2 regions of the Kitasatospora sp. NPDC057518 genome follow, and region 1 is predicted to be linked to the other one. Evidence: riboswitches for the same ligand, from Rfam matches in the RefSeq annotation. Region 1 holds a riboswitch; the other holds the start of a gene.
The links. A riboswitch is a leader RNA that binds a small molecule or an ion and turns the genes downstream of it on or off. The one in region 1 is predicted to bind glycine.
Positions count from the first base shown of each region.

Region 2: linked by a shared signal. The riboswitch ahead of gcvP (aminomethyl-transferring glycine dehydrogenase) and the one ahead of gcvT (glycine cleavage system aminomethyltransferase GcvT) in region 1 are both predicted to bind glycine.

Region 1 is NZ_JBHVEU010000156.1:3,946-17,327, forward strand. It holds gene ACFU7Z_RS18005 (NB-ARC domain-containing protein) at 1-365, opposite strand, end outside; gene ACFU7Z_RS18010 (TetR/AcrR family transcriptional regulator) at 489-1,244, opposite strand; gene ACFU7Z_RS18015 (NADPH-dependent FMN reductase) at 1,395-2,018, shown strand; gene ACFU7Z_RS18020 (MDR family MFS transporter) at 2,041-3,654, shown strand; gene ACFU7Z_RS18025 (L-serine ammonia-lyase) at 3,724-5,091, opposite strand; gene glyA (serine hydroxymethyltransferase) at 5,253-6,521, opposite strand; gene gcvH (glycine cleavage system protein GcvH) at 6,602-6,982, opposite strand; gene gcvT (glycine cleavage system aminomethyltransferase GcvT) at 7,081-8,202, opposite strand; glycine riboswitch at 8,433-8,534, opposite strand; gene ACFU7Z_RS18045 (enhanced serine sensitivity protein SseB C-terminal domain-containing protein) at 8,744-9,547, shown strand; gene ACFU7Z_RS18050 (enhanced serine sensitivity protein SseB C-terminal domain-containing protein) at 9,664-10,587, shown strand; gene ACFU7Z_RS18055 (ABC transporter permease) at 11,034-12,020, shown strand; gene ACFU7Z_RS18060 (ABC transporter substrate-binding protein) at 12,107-13,382, shown strand, end outside.
Region 2 is NZ_JBHVEU010000375.1:79-7,969, forward strand. It holds gene ACFU7Z_RS29980 (vancomycin high temperature exclusion protein) at 23-715, shown strand; gene ACFU7Z_RS29985 (DNA polymerase IV) at 788-2,215, shown strand; gene ACFU7Z_RS29990 (MFS transporter) at 2,357-3,853, opposite strand; gene ACFU7Z_RS29995 (PRC and DUF2382 domain-containing protein) at 4,070-5,344, opposite strand; glycine riboswitch at 5,496-5,599, shown strand; gene gcvP (aminomethyl-transferring glycine dehydrogenase) at 5,837-7,891, shown strand, end outside.

The sequences.
Region 1 (13,382 bases):
GCCTTGGGATGCAGCCGCTTGTTCGTGATCAGTTGGTAGGACTCGGCGGTCGGGCATGCGCGGACCATCCGCAGAAGGATCGCGTAGGCGGCTGGGGCCGACAGCTCGGTGTCGGGGCCGCCGGACTTCACCTGGGCGGCTACGACCGGCCGACGCAGGTCGTCCACCAGGTAGTAGTCGATAGCGTCCGTGTCAGCGGTTCCCGGTGAGGATTCGTCGCTGTCGTTGTCGTGGCCGGAGGGTTCGATCACGGCTGCGGCGATGTCGCGCCTGGCGTCCTCAAGGGCTTCGAGCAAGGCTTCCAGCGTGACCAGGTACTGGTACTGGAATCCAGCTGCTGCCGCTTGGCCCCCGCGTTTGGGCATGGCTCTGGACCTCCGGCCGTTCTCTCGATTTGGCTCGGACCAGGGTCCTCCACGTCGGTTGAAACAGAGAGGGATAGCGACAATTCGACCTTGCGAAGACTGTTTTGGGCCGCTTTTGACCGGTCAGAGGGCGAAGTGGGCGGCGATGCCGTCGAGGACGCAGTCGAGGCCGGTTTCGAACTGCCAGTCGGGGTCGTCCTTGCGGGTGGCCGCGTGGAGGTAGCGCTGGTAGTTGGGGTAGCGGCCGGTGCCCATCAGCCAGGTCATCCGGGGGGCGAGGCCGGCCCGGGTCTGGTCGCCGTCGGACCAGCCGCGCTCGCGGCGCAGGGTGTTCAGGGTGACCTCGGTGGTGACCGAGCCGTGGACGTAGCCGGTGACGGTGCGGAACACCGCCATGGTGGTGTCGGCGTCCAGGCCGTGCTCGGCCAGGGCGGCGAACGCGTGCTCGGGGACGGCGAGTTGGTTCGGGCTGAGGGAGAACGGGGTGGCCGCCCGGACGGTCCACGGGTGGGCCAGGTGCATGGCCCGCAGGTGGAGGGCGAGGGCGCGCATGGTCTCCCGCCAGTCCTCGGCGGGGGCGGCGTCCAGGGGGAGCCGGCCGTAGACGAAGTCGACCATCAGCTCGATGAGTTCGTCCTTGCCGGAGACGTACCGGTAGGCGGCCATCGGGGCGACGCCGAGTTCGGCGGCGAGCCGGCGCATGGTGACGGCGTCCAGGCCCTCGGCGTCGGCGACGGCGACGGCGGCCTCGGCGATCCGCTGCGGGGTCAGGGTGGTGCGCGGGGCGGGGGCCGGGCGGTCCAGGCGCTCCCAGAGTGACGCCGGGGGCCTGTCGTCGCCGGTGGGGGTGTCCCCGGTGGGGGCCTGCTGAGCGGGCATGGGGGCGGGCTCCTTCCGACTGGGGGTCGGTCCCACCGTAGCACCCTCCTGTGTACGGCGTATCGGCAGTGGACGCCGTACACGTCGATGTGTACGTTGTATTCGAGACGGATACGCCGTACACACCAGCCATCCCGGAGGGGGACTCCCATGTCCACGGAGCAGAAGTCCAGCGAGCGGACGTCCAACGAGCAGAACCTGAAGGTCGCCGTCCTCGTCGGCAGCACCCGCGACGGCCGCTTCGGCCCGGTGGTCGCCGACTGGCTGCTCGGCCACCTCGAAGCGCGCGGCGACCTGACCGCCGACCGGATCGACCTGGTGGAGACCCCGCTGCCCGTCACCTTCCCGTCCTTCGGCGGCGAGCTCTCCCCGGACGACGCCGCGCTGCTGGCCGCCGTGTCGCCCCGGCTGGAGGCGGCCGACGCCTTCGTGATCGTCACGCCCGAGTACAACCACAGCTTCCCGGCCCCGCTGAAGAACGCCATCGACTGGCACAACCGGCAGTGGCACGGCAAGCCGGTCGGCTTCGTCTCGTACGGCGGCCTGTCCGGCGGCCTGCGGGCGGTCGAGCAGCTGCGGGTGGTGATGGCCGAGCTGAACGCCGCCACGATCCGCAACACGGTCAGCTTCCACGGCGCCTCGCAGTGCTTCGACGCCGAGGGCAAGGCGATCGACCCGGCCGCCGACACCGCCGCCAAGACCATGCTCGACCAGCTCACCTGGTGGGCGCAGGCGCTGCGGGACGCCCGCCGGGCCCGCCCGTTCGCGGCCTGAGCCGGGGAAGGGGGCGGACGGCATGGCCACGGAACAGAGCGGGGGCCAGAACAAGGAGCAGGCCGACGAGCGGCCCAAGCCGCCGCTGCTCGGCGTCGTCGGACTGATGCTCGGCATCTTCCTCTCGGCCCTCGACGGCCAGATCATCGGCACCGCGCTGCCGACCATCGTCGGCGACCTCGGCGGGCTGGAGCACCTCTCCTGGGCGGTCACCGCCTACCTGCTGACCTCCGCCGCCGCCACCCCGCTCTGGGGCCGGCTCGGCGACCTGTACGGGCGCAAGGGCGCCTACCAGTGGGCGGTGGTGGTGTTCCTGGCCGGCTCGGTGCTGGCCGGACTCGCCCAGGACATGGGGCAGTTGATCGCCTTCCGGGGCCTCCAGGGGATCGGCGCGGGCGGGCTGATGGTCGGTGCGCTCTCGGTGATCGGGGTGCTCGTCCCCGCCTCCGACCGGGCGCGGGTGCAGTCGGTGGTCGGCGTGCTGATGCCGATCGCCTTCGTCGGCGGACCGCTGCTCGGCGGCTTCCTCACCGAACGGCTGAGCTGGCGCTGGGCCTTCTACGTCAACCTGCCGGTCGGGCTGGTCGCGCTGCTCGCGGTCGGCGTTGGGGTGCGGCTGCGGACGGAGCGGGTGCGCGCCCCGTTCGACTGGGCCGGGGTCGCCCTGCTGACCACCGGCATCCTCGCGCTCACCCTGGTGGGCAGCTGGGGCGGCACCGCCTACTCCTGGACCTCCCCGGTGCTCCTCGGCACGGCGCTCGTCGCGGTGGTCGCGCTGGGCTGGTTCGCCCGGACCGAACTGCGCGCCCCCGGGCCGCTGATCCCGCCCGCGCTGTTCCGCGACCGCAACTTCACGGTGGCGCAGGTGCTGGGCTTCCTCACCGGCGCGGTGATGATCGCCCTGGTCGGCTACCTGCCGCTCTACCTGCAACTGGCCCGGGGCGCCTCGCCCACCGCCGGCGGGCTGCTCCTGCTGCCGCTGATGCTCGGCATGATGGGCACCCAGCTGGTGACGGCGCGGCTGATGGGCCGGCCCGGAGGCGAGCGGCGCTACCCGCTGCTGGGCGGCGCGGTCACCCTGGCCGGCGGCGCGCTGCTGCTGCTCCTGCGCACCGACACCCCGATCGCCGTGGCCTCGGCCCTCACGGCCGTCGCCGGGATCGGCCTCGGCCTGGTGATGCAGAGCACCCTGCTGACCTCGATGGGGGCGGTCCGGCCGCAGGACATGGGCGCGGCGATGGGCGTGGTCACGCTGCTGCGGAGCATCGGCGGCTCGCTCGGCATGGCGGCGCTCGGCGCGGTCTACACGGCGCGGCTCACCGACTCCCTCACGGAGCACCTAGGGGCTGCCGAGGCCGGCCGGCTCACCGGCGGCGGGCTGACCCCGGCCTCCCTCGACGGGCTCCCGGCGGCCGTCCGCGACGCCGTCGGGGCGGCGGTCACCGGCGGCCTGCACGGCACGGTCGTGGGCGGGGTGCTGCTGGCGGCCGCGGCGACGGCCCTCGCCTGCCTGGTGCGCCCGCAGCAGGCAGCGGCCAGGGAGATCAAGCCGCCGAAGCCCGAGCCCGAGCCGACGAAGCCAGACCCGGAGCCGGAGCCGGCCGATACCCCCGCGAAGGCGGCCACGGCCGGGTGATCCGGAGAACGCGCAGGCCCCCGGGCGGAACGGGGGACCGCCCGGGGGCCTGCGGAAAAGCCGGTCAGCTCAGCACTCGATGACGTTGACGGCGAGCCCGCCGCGCGAGGTCTCCTTGTACTTGATCTTCATGTCGGCCCCGGTCTCCTTCATCGTCTTGATCGCCTTGTCCAGCGAGACGTGGTGCCGTCCGTCGCCGCGCAGCGCCATCCGGGCCGCGGTGACGGCCTTGACGGAGGCCATGCCGTTGCGCTCGATGCAGGGGATCTGGACCAGGCCGCCGACCGGGTCGCAGGTGAGGCCGAGGTTGTGCTCGATGCCGATCTCGGCGGCGTTCTCGACCTGCTCGGGGGTGCCGCCGAGGACCTCGGCGAGGCCGCCCGCGGCCATCGAGCAGGCGGAGCCGACCTCGCCCTGGCAGCCGACCTCGGCGCCGGAGATGGAGGCGTTCTCCTTGAAGAGCATGCCGATGGCGCCGGCGGCGAGCAGGAAGCGGACGATGCCGTCGTCGTCGGCGCCCGGGATGAAGTTCAGGTAGTAGTGCAGGACGGCCGGGATGATCCCGGCGGCGCCGTTGGTCGGCGCGGTGACGACCCGGCGGCCGGAGGCGTTCTCCTCGTTCACGGCCATCGCGTAGAGGGTCACCCACTCCATCGCGTTGGCCGGCCCGATGCCCTCGGCGCGCAGCGCGCGGGCACCCGAGGCGGCCCGGCGGCGGACCTTCAGCCCGCCCGGCAGGATGCCCTCGCGGGACATGCCGGCCCGCACGCACTCCTGCATCACGGACCAGATCTCCAGCAGACCGGTCCGGATCTCCTCCTCGCTGCGCCAGGCCTTCTCGTTCTCCAGCATCAGGCCGGAGATCGACAGCCCGGTCTCCCGGCTGAGCCGCAGCAGCTCGTCACCGGTGCGGAAGGGGTACTTCAGCACGGTGTCGTCGGGCTTGACCCGGTCCGCGCCGATCGCGTCCTCGTCCACCACGAAGCCGCCGCCGACCGAGTAGTAGGTCTTCTCCAGCAGGGTCGAGCCGTCCGCCGCGTACGCCCACAGGGTCATCCCGTTGGCGTGGTACGGCAGCGAGCGGCGGCGGTGCAGGACCAGCTGGGTGTCCGGGTCGAAGTCGATCGGGTGCTCGCCGAGCAGGTTGATCCGCTTCTCGGCGAGGATCCGCTCGACGTCCTTGTCGGCCTGGTCGACGTCGACGGTGCGGGGCGAGGCGTTCTCCAGGCCGAGCAGGACGGCCTTCGGGGTGCCGTGGCCGTGGCCGGTGGCGCCGAGCGAGCCGTACAGCTCGGCCCGTACGCCCGTCACCCGGTCCAGCAGGTCCTCGGTGCGCAGTCGGCGGGCGAACATCCGGGCGGCGCGCATCGGGCCCACGGTGTGGGAGCTCGACGGGCCGATGCCGATGGAGAAGAGGTCGAAGACGCTGATGGCCACGGGGGACGTCCTTGTCTGGTCTCGTGGAAGGACTTGCGGGCAGGGAGGGGCCGACACGGGACGGGGCACCGCGCGCACTTCCAGTGTGCGCGGTGCCCCGGGGTGCCTGGTACGCCGGAGGGGTGAGGCCGGTCACCCCGCCCGAACGATCACCGGAGTGATCAGAGGTTCGGGTAGAGCGGGTACTTCGCGGCCAGGGCGGAGACCCGGGCCTTCAGCGCGTCGGCGACGGTCTCGTCGAAGGCGGGCTTGAGCGCCTCGGCGATGATGTCGGCGACCTCGCGGAAGTCCTCGGCCTGGAAGCCGCGGGTGGCCAGGGCCGGGGTGCCGATGCGCAGGCCCGAGGTGACCATCGGCGGGCGCGGGTCGTTCGGGATGGCGTTGCGGTTGACGGTGATGCCGACCTCGTGCAGCCGGTCCTCGGCCTGCTGGCCGTCGAGCTGGCTGTTGCGCAGGTCGACCAGGACCAGGTGGACGTCGGTGCCGCCGGAGAGCACGCTGGCGCCGGCCTCGGCCACGTCGGCCTGGAGCAGGCGCTCGGCGAGGATGCGGGCGCCGTCCAGGGTGCGCTGCTGGCGCTCCTTGAACTCCTCGGAGGCCGCGACCTTGAAGGCGACCGCCTTGCCGGCGATCACGTGCTCCAGCGGGCCGCCCTGCTGGCCGGGGAAGACCGCGGAGTTGATCTTCTTGGCGAACTCGGCCTTGGACAGGATGACGCCGCCGCGCGGGCCGCCCAGGGTCTTGTGGGTCGTGGTGGTGACCACGTCCGCGTAGGGCACCGGGTTCGGGTGCAGCCCGGCGGCCACCAGGCCGGCGAAGTGCGCCATGTCCACCATGAGCAGCGCGCCGACCTCGTCGGCGATCCGGCGGAACGCGGCGAAGTCGAGCTGGCGCGGGTAGGCGGACCAGCCGGCGATGATCAGCTTCGGCTGGTGCTCCTTGGCGAGGCGCTCGACCTCGGCCATGTCGACCTGGCCGGTCTTCTCGTCCACGTGGTACGCGGCCACGTTGTAGAGCTTGCCGGAGAAGTTGATCTTCATGCCGTGGGTCAGGTGGCCGCCGTGGGCCAGGCTCAGGCCCAGGATGGTGTCGCCCGGCTGGATCAGCGCGAACATCGCGGCGGCGTTGGCCTGCGCGCCGGAGTGCGGCTGGACGTTGGCGTGCTCGGCCCCGAACAGGGCCTTGATGCGGTCGATCGCGATCTGCTCGACCACGTCGACGTGCTCGCAGCCACCGTAGTAGCGGCGGCCGGGGTAGCCCTCCGCGTACTTGTTGGTGAGCACCGAGCCCTGGGCCTCCATGACCGCCACCGGGGCGAAGTTCTCGGAGGCGATCATCTCCAGGGTGGTCTGCTGGCGGTGCAGCTCGGCGTCGACCGCGGCGGCGATCTCCGGGTCGAGGGCGTGCAGGGACTGGTTGAGAACAGTCATGGTGTGGTCTTCCCGGGAGGAGGAGGGAAAGGGGCCAGGGCGGGACGGACCGCGGTGCGGCGGCCCGTCCCGTCGGGGGCTCAGCCCTGGGGGTTGGTGAGCGCGTCGTACTCGTCGGCGCTGAGCAGCTCGTCGGTGGCCTCGACGCGCACCTTGAACAGCCAGCCGCCCTCGAAGGGGTCGCTGTTGACGAGGGCGTTGTTGTCCAGGACGTCCGGGTTGACCTCGGTGACCTCGCCGGTCACCGGGGAGAACAGGTCGCTGACCGACTTGGTGGACTCCAGCTCGCCACAGGTCTCGCCGGCGGTCACGGTCTCGCCGACCTCGGGCAGCTGCACGTAGACGATGTCACCGAGCGCGTCCGCGGCGTGCTTGGTGATACCGATCGTGGAGACACCGTCCACGGCGGCCGTCAGCCACTCGTGCTCCTTGGTGTACTGAAGGTGCTGGGGGTTGCTCATGGCGTCATTCTCCAGGATGGGAAGCGGGTACGACGAAGCGGGCCGCCGCGCGGACGGCTGCGACGTGCGCGTATGGGAAAACGGGGGCGTGCGAGGGGTCAGCGGGCGCGCTTGTAGAACGGCAGCGCCACGACCCTGACGGGCTCGTGCTTGCCGCGCACGTCCACCGCGACGGTGGTGCCGGGGGCGGCGTGGGCGGCGTCGACGTAGGCCATCGCGATCGGCTGCCCCAGGGTCGGGGACGGCGCGCCGGAGGTGATCCGGCCGATCGGCTCGCCCTCGGTGGAGACCACGGTGTACTCGGCGCGCGGCACCCGCTTGCCGTCGGAGACCAGGCCGACCAGCACCTTCGGCGGGTTGGTCTCGGCCGCGGCGGCGGCCGCCTCCAGGGCCTTGCGGCCGACGAAGGCGCCCTCGTTGGTGGTCTTGTCGAAGCGGACGACCCGGCCCAGGCCGGCGTCGAACGGGGTCAGGTCGGTGGACAGCTCGTGCCCGTACAGCGGCATGCCGGCCTCCAGGCGCAGCGTGTCGCGGCAGGACAGGCCGCAGGGGACCAGGCCGCGGTCCGCGCCGGCGGCGGTCAGCGCCTGCCAGACCGGCTCGGCGTCGGCCGGGTGGCAGAAGATCTCGAAGCCGTCCTCGCCGGTGTAGCCGGTGCGGGCGAGCAGCACCTCGCGGTCGGCCACGAAGGCCGGGAGGATCGCGTAGTACTTCAGGCCGGGCAGGTCGGCGTCGGTGGTGTCGGCCAGGATGCCGGTGGCCTCCGGGCCCTGGACGGCGATCAGCGCGTAGGTGTCGCGGTCGTCGGTGACGACGGCGTCGAAGCCCTTGGCACGGGCGATCAGCTCGTCGAGGACCAGCTGGGCGTTGGAGGCGTTGGCGACGACCAGGAAGGCGTCCTCGCGCAGGCGGTAGACGATCAGGTCGTCCAGGATGCCGCCGTCCTCGGCGCAGATCATGGTGTAGCGGGCGCGCAGCTCGCCCAGTGCGGAGACGAAGCCGACCAGGGCGTGGTCCAGCATCTCGCCGGCCTGCGGGCCGGTGACGGTGATCTCGCCCATGTGCGAGAGGTCGAACAGGCCGGCCTTGGTGCGGACGGCGAGGTGCTCCTCGCGCTCGCTGCCGTAGCGCAGCGGCATGTCCCAGCCGGCGAAGTCGGTCATGGTCGCGCCGAGGGCGCGGTGCAGCGCGTCGAGCGCGGTCAGGCGGAGGGACGACATGGCCAGGAACTCCTCGGTCGGGGCACTCAGGGGTGCACGCACCGGACCGGACCCGCTGGGGGGCCGACCCTGCGCGCGGGCATGCGGCGGCGTGGGTCTCCCCATCTGTCGTCGAACCTGAGAGCTTCACCGCCCCGCCGCCCGCAGCCGTTTCCAGCTTGGGGGACAGCATGACGGCTTGCACCGTGGGTGGGCGCACGACAGGGCCGGGCGCCGCTTTCCAGATGTGCCTAACCCGTGCGGTAGGGGTGCCTGAGAGATTCCGGGGAGGACTTGCTCCTTCGGCGCCGGCTGTGCCTGAGCGGCACTCCGGGCTCTCCCGCGCGGGTTCGAGCGGCCGGTATGGAGTTGTGGGGGCCCGCGGCGCATGCCGTCGGACGGGCACATCATGGCACGTCCCGGACGACGAGGGGAGGGGGGACCCGGTCACACCGCGCGGGACCCGAACACGAGTCCTGACCGCACCCCCCGCACGCCTCTAGACTGCTGCGCGTCGGTGCGGCAGTGGGCGGCCGACGGCAGAGGGCGGAATCGGCGGCGCATGGGGTACCCGGTGGAGCAGCAGCAGGGGTGGGGCGGACCGGAGGAGGCGCCGGCGGGCGGCTCCTGGCCGGCCAACGAACTGGAGCAGGTGCTGACCGCGGCCCTGGGCGACCCGGGCGCGACCCCACGGGTGTTCGAGGTGCTGGCGCGCAGCCAGGTGTGGGTGCCGCTGCCGGCCGGGGCCGACCCGCAGGGCCAGGCGCTCGACCTGCCGACCATCGAGCTGGGCGGCGACCCGTACGTGCCGGTGTTCTCCTCGCAGGAGGTGTTCCTCCGGCAGGCGCCGGGGATGGCCTTCGCGATCGCGCCGGTGTGGGAGTTCGCCCGCGGACTGCCGCTGGGCCTGGGCATCGCGGTGAACCCGGACGCGCCGGTGGGCCTCCCGGTGCCGCCGCAGGGGGTCGCCGAGCTGCGCCGCGGCCCGCGCGAGGACCGCTGGGAGCAGGCCGAGGGCGCCGCGGAGCCGACCGGCGGCCGGGTGGCGCTGCGCGAGCCGGTGCCGGGCGAGGACCCGGAGCACTTCCTGGCCGCCTGCCGGAGCGAACTGTCGGCGCTGCCCGGTGTGTTGACCGCCCGCAGGGCGCTGGCCAGCATCGAGGGCGAACCGACCGTGATGTTCGTGGGCGTCCAGTTGGACCCGGCGGCCCCGGCCGACCCGGCCGCGGTGAACGAGGCACTCGGGCGAGCGCTGGGAACCGCGCCGCTGCCCGGGGGCGTCCACCTCGTACTGCTCGACCTCGCCGACGACCCGGTGGTCGAGTGGCTGCTCACCCGGGTACTGCCTTTCCACACGCGGGCGTGAGCGGGTCCGGATCAGAGGCACGTCGCCGTGGCGGTGGCCGGTGCCGCGCCATAGGGTGCGTGCAGACGGCCGACGGGTCGGCGGGTTGAGGGAAAGAGGCGCGGCGAGGTGGGCGCATGAGTGCGGGAACGGGAGCGGGCGGTGTGCCGGGGCCCTGGGGCCAGGCACCGGCCGGGCGCCCGGGAGCTGATCCCGGCGCGTTGGAGCGCGCCCTGCGCGACGTCGCGCCGGAGCGCTACGACGCGTACGAGCGGCTGCTGCACGCGCTGGCGGACGGCCGGGTCTGGATGCTGCTGTGGCACGGCACGCCGGGCAGCCCGGACGCGCAGTACGGGAACATGGAGATCAGCGGCCACGGCTACGCGCCGGCCGTCACCTCGCCCGAGCAGCTGACCGCCTCCGGCTGGGCGCGGGCCCACGAGGTCGTCTCCGGCCGGGAGATCGCGGCCTCGCTGTACCGCACCCGCTGGGGCCTGTGGCTCAACCCGCACGCCCCCGGCGGCGGCGTCGGCGTGCCCTGGGCGGACCTCCGGCGGGTCGCCGCGGGCCTGGACCGGCTGCCGGCCGGGCCGTTGAAGCTCAGCGAGCCGCAGTTGAACGCCCAGCCGTTCTTCGCGCTGCTGGAGCGGCAGGCCGCCGAGGTGCGCGCGGTCCGGGCGCTGCGCCGGGCCTGGGTGCAGCCCGCGGTGGGGGAGCCGTACCTGGCCATCGGCCTTGACCTCTACGAGAGTTCGCCGCCGGCGGTGGAGGCGGTGCGGGCGCTGATGCAGCGCGCGATCGCGGTGGCCCCGGAGGGGCTCGCGGTGTCCACGGTGGCGATGTCGGACGAGTACGACCCGGTGGCGCTGTGGATGCGCGCCAACGCGCGGCCGTTCTTCGACCGGGAGGCGGGCCGCCCGCCGACCGGCCCGTACCCGCCGGTGCCCCCGCCGCCGTACCCCGGGCAGTCGATGCCGGGCTACGCGTACGGCACCCAGCCACCGGCGCAGGGCTGGCAGCAGCAGCCCCAGCGGCCGTGGCCCGGCTACCCCGGGCGCTGAATCCCAAAACCCATTCTCCGAAGCCGACTTGATTGTCCGTCAAGTCGGCTTCGATGCTTTCCGGACGAATTTCCGGATGTGCGGCCCGGTCATCTTGACATGGCAGTTACAGCCATGTGAAGAGGTATATGCCGAAGATCGGGGAGGTGCATGCACGCAGATCACAGTTGGGCATCTGTCGGTTGTCAGGGCTGGCGCAAGCCAGTTCGGATGGCAGAGAGTTCTGCGCAACGCACCGCGCGTGCTGGAACCCCACAAAGGTGAGCGCGCACGCCGACAAGCCCGTCCACGCGACGCCCATCCCGCGTGGTGGCAGTGCCTGTGCACGACGCACTGCCGTCAACACCCGCTCCTCCTAAGCACCTCCGCACGTCCGCAGCCGCACCGCCGAAGACGGCGACCGGCACCCGTGGGCCGGCCACCGTCGGCGAGGGGACCAACTGACCATGACATCCGTGACCACCGCCGGGAACGAGCCGGAGGCAGCAGCCGCCGCCGGACCGGCCAAGAAGATCGAGGGCCGCTCCCTCGGCCAGATCGCCTGGACCCGCTTCAAGCGGGACAAGGCCGCCGTCGCCGGCGGCGTCGTGGTGATCCTGCTGATCATGCTCGCCGTGCTGGCCAAGCCGATCGAGTCGATGTTCGGGCTCGACCCGGACGCCCTCCACCAGGACCTGCTGGACGCCGACCTCGGCGGTCTGCCGTTCGGCGACTGGGGCGGCATGAGCCTCGAACACCCGCTCGGCATCGACCCGCTGCAGGGCCGTGACCTGCTCACCCGCGTCATCGAGGGCTCCTGGGTCTCCCTGCTGGTCGCCTTCGGCGCGACCCTGCTGTCCAACACCATCGGCACCGTGCTCGGCATCATGGCCGGCTACTACGGCGGCTGGGTGGACACCGTGATCAGCCGGGTGATGGACGTCTTCCTGGCCTTCCCGCTGCTGCTCTTCGCCATCGCGATCTCGACCTCGCTCCAGGGCGGAGCCTTCGGCCTGCACGGCCTGCCGCTGCACATGCTGGTGCTGATCTTCGTGATCGGCTTCTTCAACTGGCCCTACATGGGCCGGATCGTGCGCGGCCAGACGCTCTCGCTGCGCGAGCGGGAGTTCGTCCACGCGGCCCGCAGCCTCGGCGCCCGCGGCCCGTTCATCCTGTTCAAGGAGCTGCTGCCCAACCTGGTCGGTCCGATCCTGGTCTACTCGACCCTGCTGATCCCGACCAACATCCTCTTCGAGGCGGGGCTGAGCTTCCTCGGCGTCGGCATCCAGCCGCCGCAGGCCTCCTGGGGCGGGATGCTCCAGGACGCGATCCGGTACTACCAGGTGGACCCCCAGTACATGGTGGTCCCCGGTCTGGCGATCTTCGTCACCGTGCTCGCCTTCAACCTGCTCGGCGACGGTCTTCGCGACGCCCTCGATCCCAAGAGCAACTGATCCCGCCGCACATGACCACGCATCATGTGATGCGCCGTCAAGGCTCTCCTTCACCGCCTCCCATCCCCAAGGGGTTGATCTCACCCATGCGTAGGTCCCGTACCGTCGCCCTGACCGCGGCCGCAGCCGCCGCCGTCCTGGTCGTGACCGGTTGCACCAGCTCGTCGAAGGACACCGGTTCCGCCTCGTCCTCCGGCACCGGAGGCGGCTCCGGCGCCAACGCCGCCACCAAGGGCATCGTCAACGCCTCGGACAAGAAGGGCGGGACGGTCACCTACGAGATGAAGGGCACCCCGGACTCGCTCGACCCGGGCAACACGTACTACGCGTACATCTACAACTTCTCGCGCCTGTACGCCCGCTCGCTGACCACCTTCAACCCGGCGCCGGGCGACGAGGGCAACAAGCTCGTCCCCGACCTCGCCGAGTCGATGGGCCAGGTCAGCGCGGACGGCCTGACCTGGACGTACAAGCTGCGCAAGGGCCTGAAGTACGACGACGGCACCCCGATCTCCTCGAAGGACGTCAAGTACGCCGTCGAGCGCTCGAACTACGCGCTGGACGTGAACTCCAACGGCCCGGTCTACTTCCGCGAGCACCTGGTGGACAACGCCACGCCGTACGCCGGCCCGTACAAGGACAAGGAGGGCGGCCTCGACTCGATCGAGACGCCCGACGACACCACGATCGTCTTCCACCTGAAGCAGCCCTTCGCCGACTTCGACTACCTGGTCAGCGCCCCGCAGACCGCGCCGGTCCCGCAGGCCAAGGACACCGGCTCGGAGTACGTGAAGAAGATCGTCTCCTCGGGCTCCTACAAGTTCGAGTCCTACGAGGACGGCAAGCAGGCCGTCCTGGTCCCGAACACCAACTGGGACGCGAGCACCGACCCGATCCGCAAGCAGCTCGCGGACAAGATCGTGCTCCGGATGAACATCGACCAGTCCACCATCGACAAGGACCTGCTGGCCGGCAACGCCCAGGTCGACCTGGTGGGCGGCGGCGTCGACCCGCAGACCCAGGCGCAGATCCTCCAGAACCAGAAGCTGAAGGCCAGCACCGACAACGCCTACGGCGGCCGCCTGGTCTACATGGCGATCAACTCCAAGCTCGCGCCGTTCGACAACATCGAGTGCCGCAAGGCCGTGCAGTACGCGGTCGACAAGGTCTCGGTGCAGACCGCCCTCGGCGGCCCGATCCGCGGCCAGATCGCCAACACGGTGCTCCCGCCGGACATCCCGGGCCACCAGGACTTCAACACGTACGAGACCAAGGACAACAAGGGCGACGAGGCCAAGGCCAAGGAGGCCCTGAAGGCCTGCGGCAAGGAGGGCGGCATCAACACCGTCCTCTCCGCCCGCA
Region 2 (7,891 bases), on a different contig from region 1:
CGGTACCGGTATATCGGGGCTGCTGCGGCGCAGGGCCGGACTGCTGGGGGCCCGGCTGCGGCAGCGGCGGACGCAGCGCAGGGTGTTCCAGGTCGGAACGGTGCTCTGCTCGCTGGCGCTGGCGCCGAGCGCCTGGGTGTGGTTCGCCGCGGGGGACCGGGTGGGCACCGTGGAGAGCGCGCCCGCCGCGCCGGTCGCGGTGGTCTTCGGGGCCGGCCTGTACCAGGGCAAGCCCTCCCCGTACCTGGAGCACCGGCTGGTCGCGGCGGTGGACCTGTACCGGGAGGGGAAGGTGCAGGCGATCCTGGTGACCGGGGACAACGGGCGGGTCGAGTACTCCGAGCCCGACGCGATGTACGACTACCTGACCCGGAACGGCGTTCCCGAGGACCGGGTGGTGCGGGACTACGCGGGCTTCGACACCTGGGACTCCTGCACCCGGGCGCGCCGGATCTTCGGGGTGGACCACGCGGTGCTGGTCAGCCAGGACTTCCACGTCCGCCGGGCGCTGGCGCTGTGCGAGGCGGCGGGCATCCGCTCGTACGCGGTCGGGGTGCCGGAACTGCACGACGCGACCTGGCTGTACGGCGGGCTGCGGGAGGTCGCCGGGGCGGGCAAGGCGGCGGCCAACGCCTGGCTGCGGCCGGACCCGGTGTTCCTCGGGCCCCGGGAGGACGGCATTCCGAAGGCGCTGGCGGAGGCCGCGAAGCAGTAGCGACGGGGGCCGGGAGCGGGGCCTCCGGCCCGGTTCGTACGCACTGTCGGACCCGTACGCGATGATCGGCGGGTGCGATCTCTGCCGAGCATCATCCACCTCGACATGGACGCCTTCTTCGCGGCGGTGGAGCAGGCGGCCAAGCCCAGCCTGCGCGGCAAGCCGGTGGTCGTCGGCGGGCTCGGCGGGCGCGGGGTGGTCTCCACGGCCTCGTACGAGGCGCGCAGGTTCGGGGTGCACTCGGCGATGCCGATGGCGCAGGCGCGCAGGCTCTGCCCGAACGCGGCCTTCCTGGCGGGGCGGTTCGAGGCCTACCGGCAGAACAGCGAGATCGTGATGGGGCTGCTGCGGCAGCTGTCCCCGCTGGTGCAGCCGCTCAGCCTGGACGAGGCCTTCGTGGACTTGGAGGCAGGCCCGTACGGACCGGCGCTGCTGGAGGCGGACCACGAGACCGGCGAGCGGCTGGTCCTCGCGCTCGCGGAGGACCTGCGGGCGGACATCCAGCGGTCGACCGGGCTGACCGGCTCGGTCGGGGCGGCCGGGTCCAAGCTGATGGCCAAGATCGCCTCCGAGCAGGCCAAGCCGGACGGACTGGTCATGATCGAGCCCGGGCAGGAGCGGGCCGTGCTCGGCCCGATGCCGGTGCGGGCGCTGCCCGGGATCGGGCCGGCCACCGAGCAGGTGCTGCGCCGGGCCGGGCTGAGCACGGTGGCCGACCTCGCGGAGGCGGGGGAGGCGGAGCTGGTGCAGCTGGTCGGGCGGGCGCACGGCGCCGGGATCTTCCAGATGTCCATAGGGCTGGACGAGCGGCCGGTGATCGCCGACCAGGACGCCAAGTCCGTGTCGGTGGAGGACACCTACGAGGTGGACCTGGCCGACCGGGAACGGGTTCTGCGCGAGGTGGAGGCCCTGGCCGGCCGGTGCGTACGGCGGCTGCGGGCGGCCGGGCGCTCGGGGCGGACGGTGGTGCTCAAGGTCCGGCGGTTCGACTTCTCGACGCTGACCCGCTCGGAGACGCTCGGCGGGCCCACCGACGACGAGGCGGTGATCACCGCGACCGCGCGCCGGCTGGCCGAGCAGGTGGAGATCACCGGCGGGGTCCGGCTGCTCGGCGTGGGCGTCGCCCAACTCGCCGACTACACCCAGGAGGACCTGTTCGCCCAGGCGCTGCGGGAGGAGGCCGCGGAGCACGCGGAGGCGGCGGCCGAGGCCGAGGAGGCCGAGGCGGAGCCGGAGGCCGTCGTGGTGCGGCGGTGGGTGCCCGGACAGGACGTCCGGCACGAGGAGTTCGGTCCGGGCTGGGTGCAGGGCAGCGGCGTCGGGAGGGTCACCGTACGGTTCGAGACGCCGTGGGACGGGCCGGGGCGGGTACGGACCTTCGCGGTGGACGACCCGGCGCTCGAACCGTCCCGGCCGCTGCCGCTGCGCCGGGACGCGGGTGCGGACGAGGGGCCGGACGGTGTGTCGGAGGGGACCGGCGGGCCGGGGGAAGGAGCCTGAAACGCGAAGCGGCCCCACCCGGTGGGGGAGTACCGGGTGGGGCCGATCACCGTGCCGGACCCCGTGCGTTCGTGATGCCCTCACGATGTACGGGGACCGGGCCCCGCGCCCTGTCCCTGAGCGCGGGGGCCGGACGCCTCGTCAGGCGTCGGTCTTGACCAGCTCGGGGCTGGAGTCCTGCTGGGCCGAGCCGCCGACGACCGTCGCGGTGGCGGCCGACTTGGTGCCGCGGATCAGGAACGGGACGACGCCGGCGACGACGCAGACGACGGCCGCGGTCCAGAACGCGTGCTTGTAGGCGTCCAGGGTGGGCAGCGACAGCGGGATCTGCGGCGGCAGCTTCATGGTGTCGCCGGTCAGGATGGCGGCCATGACGGCGGTGCCGATCGCGCCACCGACCGTGCGCAGCACGGAGTTCATGCCGTTGGCGATACCGCTCTGCTCGACCGGGACGGCGCCGTTGATGTAGGCCGGCATCGCGGCGAAGGCGAGGCCGACACCGAGACCGAAGATCGCCGAGGCGGTGTAGATGTCGCCCTCGTGCCCGTGGCGCACGGCCAGGTAGGCCATCGCGATGGCGCCGAGGACGCCACCGAGGACCAGCGGCAGGCGCGGGCCGCGACGGGCGATCAGCAGGGCGCCGACCGGGGCGGCGACCATCGAGCCGATCGCGGACGGCAGCAGCAGGAGGCCGGCGTGCAGCACGCTGGCGGTGAAGCCGTAGTGGGTCAGCTTCTCCGGGGTCTGGGCGAAGTTGCTGATGACCATGAAGGAGCCGTACATGCCGAAGCCGATGAGCAGGCCGGCCACGTTGGTGAAGGCGACGGCCGGACGGGCCATCATCTTCATGTCCACCAGCGGGTGCGCGACCTTGGTCTCGATGATCCCCCAGATCAGGGCGACCACGGCGGCGACGGCGAACAGGCCGAGCGTCTTGTTGGAGGTCCAGCCCCAGTGGTTGCCCTGGCTGACCGCGACCAGCAGCGCGGAGAGCCAGCCGGCCAGGGTGAGGGCACCCAGCGGGTCGGCGCCGCCCTCCTTGTCGGTCACCGGGTCGGTCGGGACGCGGAAGGCGACCAGGGCGATCGCGATCAGGCCGAAGACTAGGCCCATCCAGAAGATCGACTTGTAGTTCCAGTGCTCCAGCAGGAGACCGGTCGCGACCAGGCCGAGGCCGGAGCCGACGCCCATCGAGGCGCTGATGGCGGCGACGCCGCCGGTCACCTTCTGCTTGGGCAGCTCGTCGCGGACGATGCTGATCGCCAGCGGCAGGACGCCACCGCCGGCGCCCTGGAGGACACGGGCGACGACCAGCCAGGGGAAGGAGTGGGTGCTGACCGCCAGCGCCGAACCGGCGACCAGGCCGGCCAGCGAGATCAGCAGCATCGGCTTGCGGCCCCGGAGGTCGCCGAAGCGGCCCAGGAGGGGAGTCAGCACGGCTGCGGAGAGCAGGTTGGCGGTCATCAGCCAGGTGACGCTGGACGCGGAGACGTGCAGTTCCTTGGCCAGCGAGGGCAGGATCGGGACGACCGCGGTCTGCACCACGCTGAACGACAGCATCGCCAGGATGAGGGCCGGCAGGACCCGGGCGCTGCTCTGCTTCTCGGCCGCGGTGGTGGGCTGTGGTGCCTCACTCACGGTTGCTTCCTCCCGTACATAGTGAATGAACTGAAGTAACCATGCAGGGAGATACTTCAGAGTGTCAAATATCGAGTGGTTAAGTTTTGGCAAAGGTGAACGGTCGGGTACGTGACAAGGGCCGTGGTGGGGGGTGGCAGGTGTGGGGAGGGTGCCTGCGGTGGGTGTGCGAGAGGGGCCCCGGACGGTGTCCGGGGCCCCTCTTCGCGGGTGGTGTCAGACGAGCGGGCGCAGTGCGGCCGGGCGGGGTGAGTCGGCGGCGGGGGGTGAGGCGGGGGGCGGGGTCGAGCCGGCCGGGGAGGTGTTCTGGGTGGCGGTGGTGTCGTGGACCTCGACGTGCTCGCGGCGGAGCTCCTCCCGGACCACCTCCTCCGTCGTGTAGCGCTCGACGACCAGGCGGACCCGCTCGACGGGCGCGAGGTACTTGCGGACCACCGCGCGCTCCTCGCGGAGGGTGACCTCCTCGACGGCCTCGGCGATGTCCTTCTCGCTGAGCGTGGCGCGCTCGGCGTCGCTGACCGGCATCCGCTCGACCCGGACGCGCTCGTGGACCACGGGGATGCGGCGCTCGACCTGTTCGGTCGTCACGTACTTGCGCAGCTTCGCGGTGCCGAGGGTGTGCCACTCGGTGGTGACCTCCAGCCGCTCCTCGCGGCAGGTGATCTCGACCGGGCCGCTGGGGGCGGACGGGGCGCCGTCGGCGTGCGCGGCGCCGACGGTCGCCGCCGGGGCGGGCGTAGACGCGGGGGCGGGGGCGGGCTGCGACTGCGGCCTCGGCTCCACGGTGGGTGCGACGGGGGCGGCCGCCGGGGTGGCGGTGGTGGCCTCGGGGGTGCTGAGCATCCGCATGTCGGCCTCCGGGGCGGTTCTGGTGCTGTCGGCGACCGCGGCGGTGACGGCGGCGGTGGGCGGGGCGGTGGCGACGGGGGCTCTGGCCGGGGCGGGCTCGGGAACGGGCTCGGTGGAGCGCTCGGGGGTGTGGAACGTGAGCGACTTCGCCGGGGCCGCCGCGGTCGTCGTGGCGGCGGCGGCCGCCGCCGTGGTGCCGAAGTCGAGGTCGGCCTGCCTGGGCCGGCTCCCGTTCTCGTGGCTCGGGCGGCCGTCCATCGGGGTGTCGAGCCCGTAGTAGCGGTACAGCTGGAGCTCCTGGGCGGGGGACAGGTGCTGGCCGACGCCGAAGTCCGGCGACTCCTTCACCAGCGACTTGTCGTACGGCACCCGGAGCTCGTCGCCGGCGAACTCGCTCGTGGTCAGCGGGACGAAGGCGTCCCGGCCGAAGATGCCGGTCCGGACCGCGGCCCACTCGGGCCGGCCGGTGGCGTCGTCCAGGTAGACCTCGTCGACCGTGCCGATCTTGTCTCCGTTGCGGTCGACGGCCTTGTGACCGATGAGGTCCCGGGGGTCGATGTCGGTCTGCACTCTTTCCTCCCGTGCGCTGAGCTTGCGGAACTCCCGCAGGAAGGCGGCCGGAGCACCCGTTCCGTCCGCCACTTCACACCAAAAGCCATGAATCGGACGGACGCGAGCGGGGTGCGCCGGACGGGCTGCGCGCTGGACCGTCCGGGGGACGCGCGTAGACCCCGAACGACCTGACGCACCCGTGATCGGGGGGCCTCCCGCTGGTACCCTGGGCGACGACCGCAGAGCCCGCTCGGGAGAGTCTCCGACTGCGAAAGCCGCTGGTCGGAGCGCCGAAGGAGCAACTCCTCCCCGGAATCTCTCAGGCATCCGTACCGTGTGGGGTAGGTCACTCTGGAAAGCAGGGCAGGAGCGTCGGCGCGGAAGCCGGCGATCACCACCCTCACCGACGGTGCAAGCCGACGGAGCGCCCACAGCGCCCCGTGCGGGTGAAGCTCTCAGGTCCCGATGACAGAGGGGGAGGCCTGTCGGGTCCGCCCGCCCAGGTTCGTCCGCTGTCCGCAGCGGCGAGGCCGACCGGCGTGCGTACCCCCGCCGGTCCGTGACCAGGAGGCCTCGACCACCATGAACGCCCAGCCGAACGCGGGACGCCCCACCGGCGCCTCGACCCTCACCGAGCTTGAGCTGGCCAGCCCCTTCGAGAACCGCCACATCGGCCCCGACGCCGCCGCGCAGGAGAAGATGCTGGCGTCCGTCGGCTACGGCTCGCTGGACGAGCTCGCCGCCACCGCGGTGCCCGAGGCGATCCGCTCCATCACCGCCCTGGACCTGCCCGCGGGCCGGACCGAGGCCCAGGTCCTCGCCGAGCTGCGCGAGCTGGCCGGCCGCAACCAGGTGCTCCAGCCGATGATCGGCCTGGGCTACTACGGCACCTTCACCCCGCCGGTGATCCTGCGCAACGTCATGGAGAACCCGGCCTGGTACACCGCCTACACCCCGTACCAGCCGGAGATCTCGCAGGGCCGCCTGGAGGCGCTGCTCAACTTCCAGACCCTGGTCTCCGACCTGACCGGCCTGCCGACCTCCGGCTCCTCGCTGCTGGACGAGGGCACCGCGGCCGCCGAGGCGATGGCGCTGGCCCGCCGCGTCACCAAGGTCAAGGGCGGCGTCTTCCTGGTCGACGCCGAGACCCTGCCGCAGACCGTCGCGGTGATCAACACCCGTGCCGTGCCGACCGGTGTCGAGGTCGTCGTCGCCGACCTGTCCGAGGGCATCCCGGCCGAGATCGTCGAGCGCGGCGTCTTCGGCGTGCTGCTCCAGTACCCGGGCGCCACCGGTGTGGTCCGCGACCTCACCGCGGTGATCGAGCAGGCGCACGGCCTGGGCGCGATCGTCGCCGTCGCCGCCGACCTGCTCGCGCTGACCCTGCTCAAGTCCCCGGGCTCGCTGGGCGCCGACATCGCCTGCGGCACCTCGCAGCGCTTCGGCGTGCCGATGGGCTTCGGCGGTCCGCACGCCGGCTACCTGTCGGTGCGCGCCGAGTTCGCCCGCTCGCTGCCCGGCCGCCTGGTCGGCGTCTCCGTCGACGTCGACGGCAACCGCGCCTACCGCCTGGCGCTGCAGACCCGCGAGCAGCACATCCGCCGCGAGAAGGCCACCAGCAACATCTGCACCGCCCAGGTGCTGCTCGCCGTGATGGCCTCGATGTACGCCGTCTACCACGGCCCCGACGGCCTGGCCGACATCGCCCGCCGCACCCACCGCTACGCCGCCGCCCTCGCCGAGGGCCTGCGGGCCGGCGGCGTCGAGCTGCTGCACGGCGAGTTCTTCGACACCGTCACCGCCGTCGTCCCGGGCCGCGCCGCGGAGATCGCCGCCGCCGCCCGCGCCAACGGCATCAACGTCCACCAGGACGGCGCGGACCGGATCTCCGTCTCCACCGACGAGACCACCACCCGCGAGCACCTGGCCGGCGTCTGGGCCGCGTTCGGCGTCCCCGCCGTCGAGGTCGCTGAGGCCGCCGACGCGCTGCCCGCCGCGCTGCTGCGCGAGGACGAGTACCTGACCCACCCGGTCTTCCACAGCCACCGCTCGGAGACCGCCATGCTGCGCTACCTGCGCCGCCTGTCGGACCGGGACTACGCGCTGGACCGCGGCATGATCCCGCTGGGCTCCTGCACCATGAAGCTCAACGCGACCACCGAGATGGAGGCGGTGACCTGGCCGGAGTTCGGCCAGCTGCACCCCTTCGCGCCGATCGACCAGGCCCAGGGCTTCCTGACCCTGATCCGCCAGCTGGAGCAGCAGCTGGTCGAGGTGACCGGCTACGACGCCGTGTCGATCCAGCCGAACGCGGGCTCGCAGGGCGAGCTGGCCGGTCTGCTGGCCGTGCGCGCCTACCACCACGCCAACGGCGACACCCAGCGCGACGTCTGCCTGATCCCGTCCTCGGCGCACGGCACCAACGCGGCCTCCGCGGTGATGGCCGGCATGCGTGTGGTCGTGGTGAAGACCCTGGTCGACGGCGACGTGGACGTCGAGGACCTGAAGGCGAAGATCGAGCAGCACCGCGACAACCTCGCCGTGCTGATGGTCACTTACCCGTCCACCCACGGCGTGTACGAGACCCAGATCACCGACATCTGCGCCCTGGTGCACGAGGCCGGCGGCCAGGTGTAC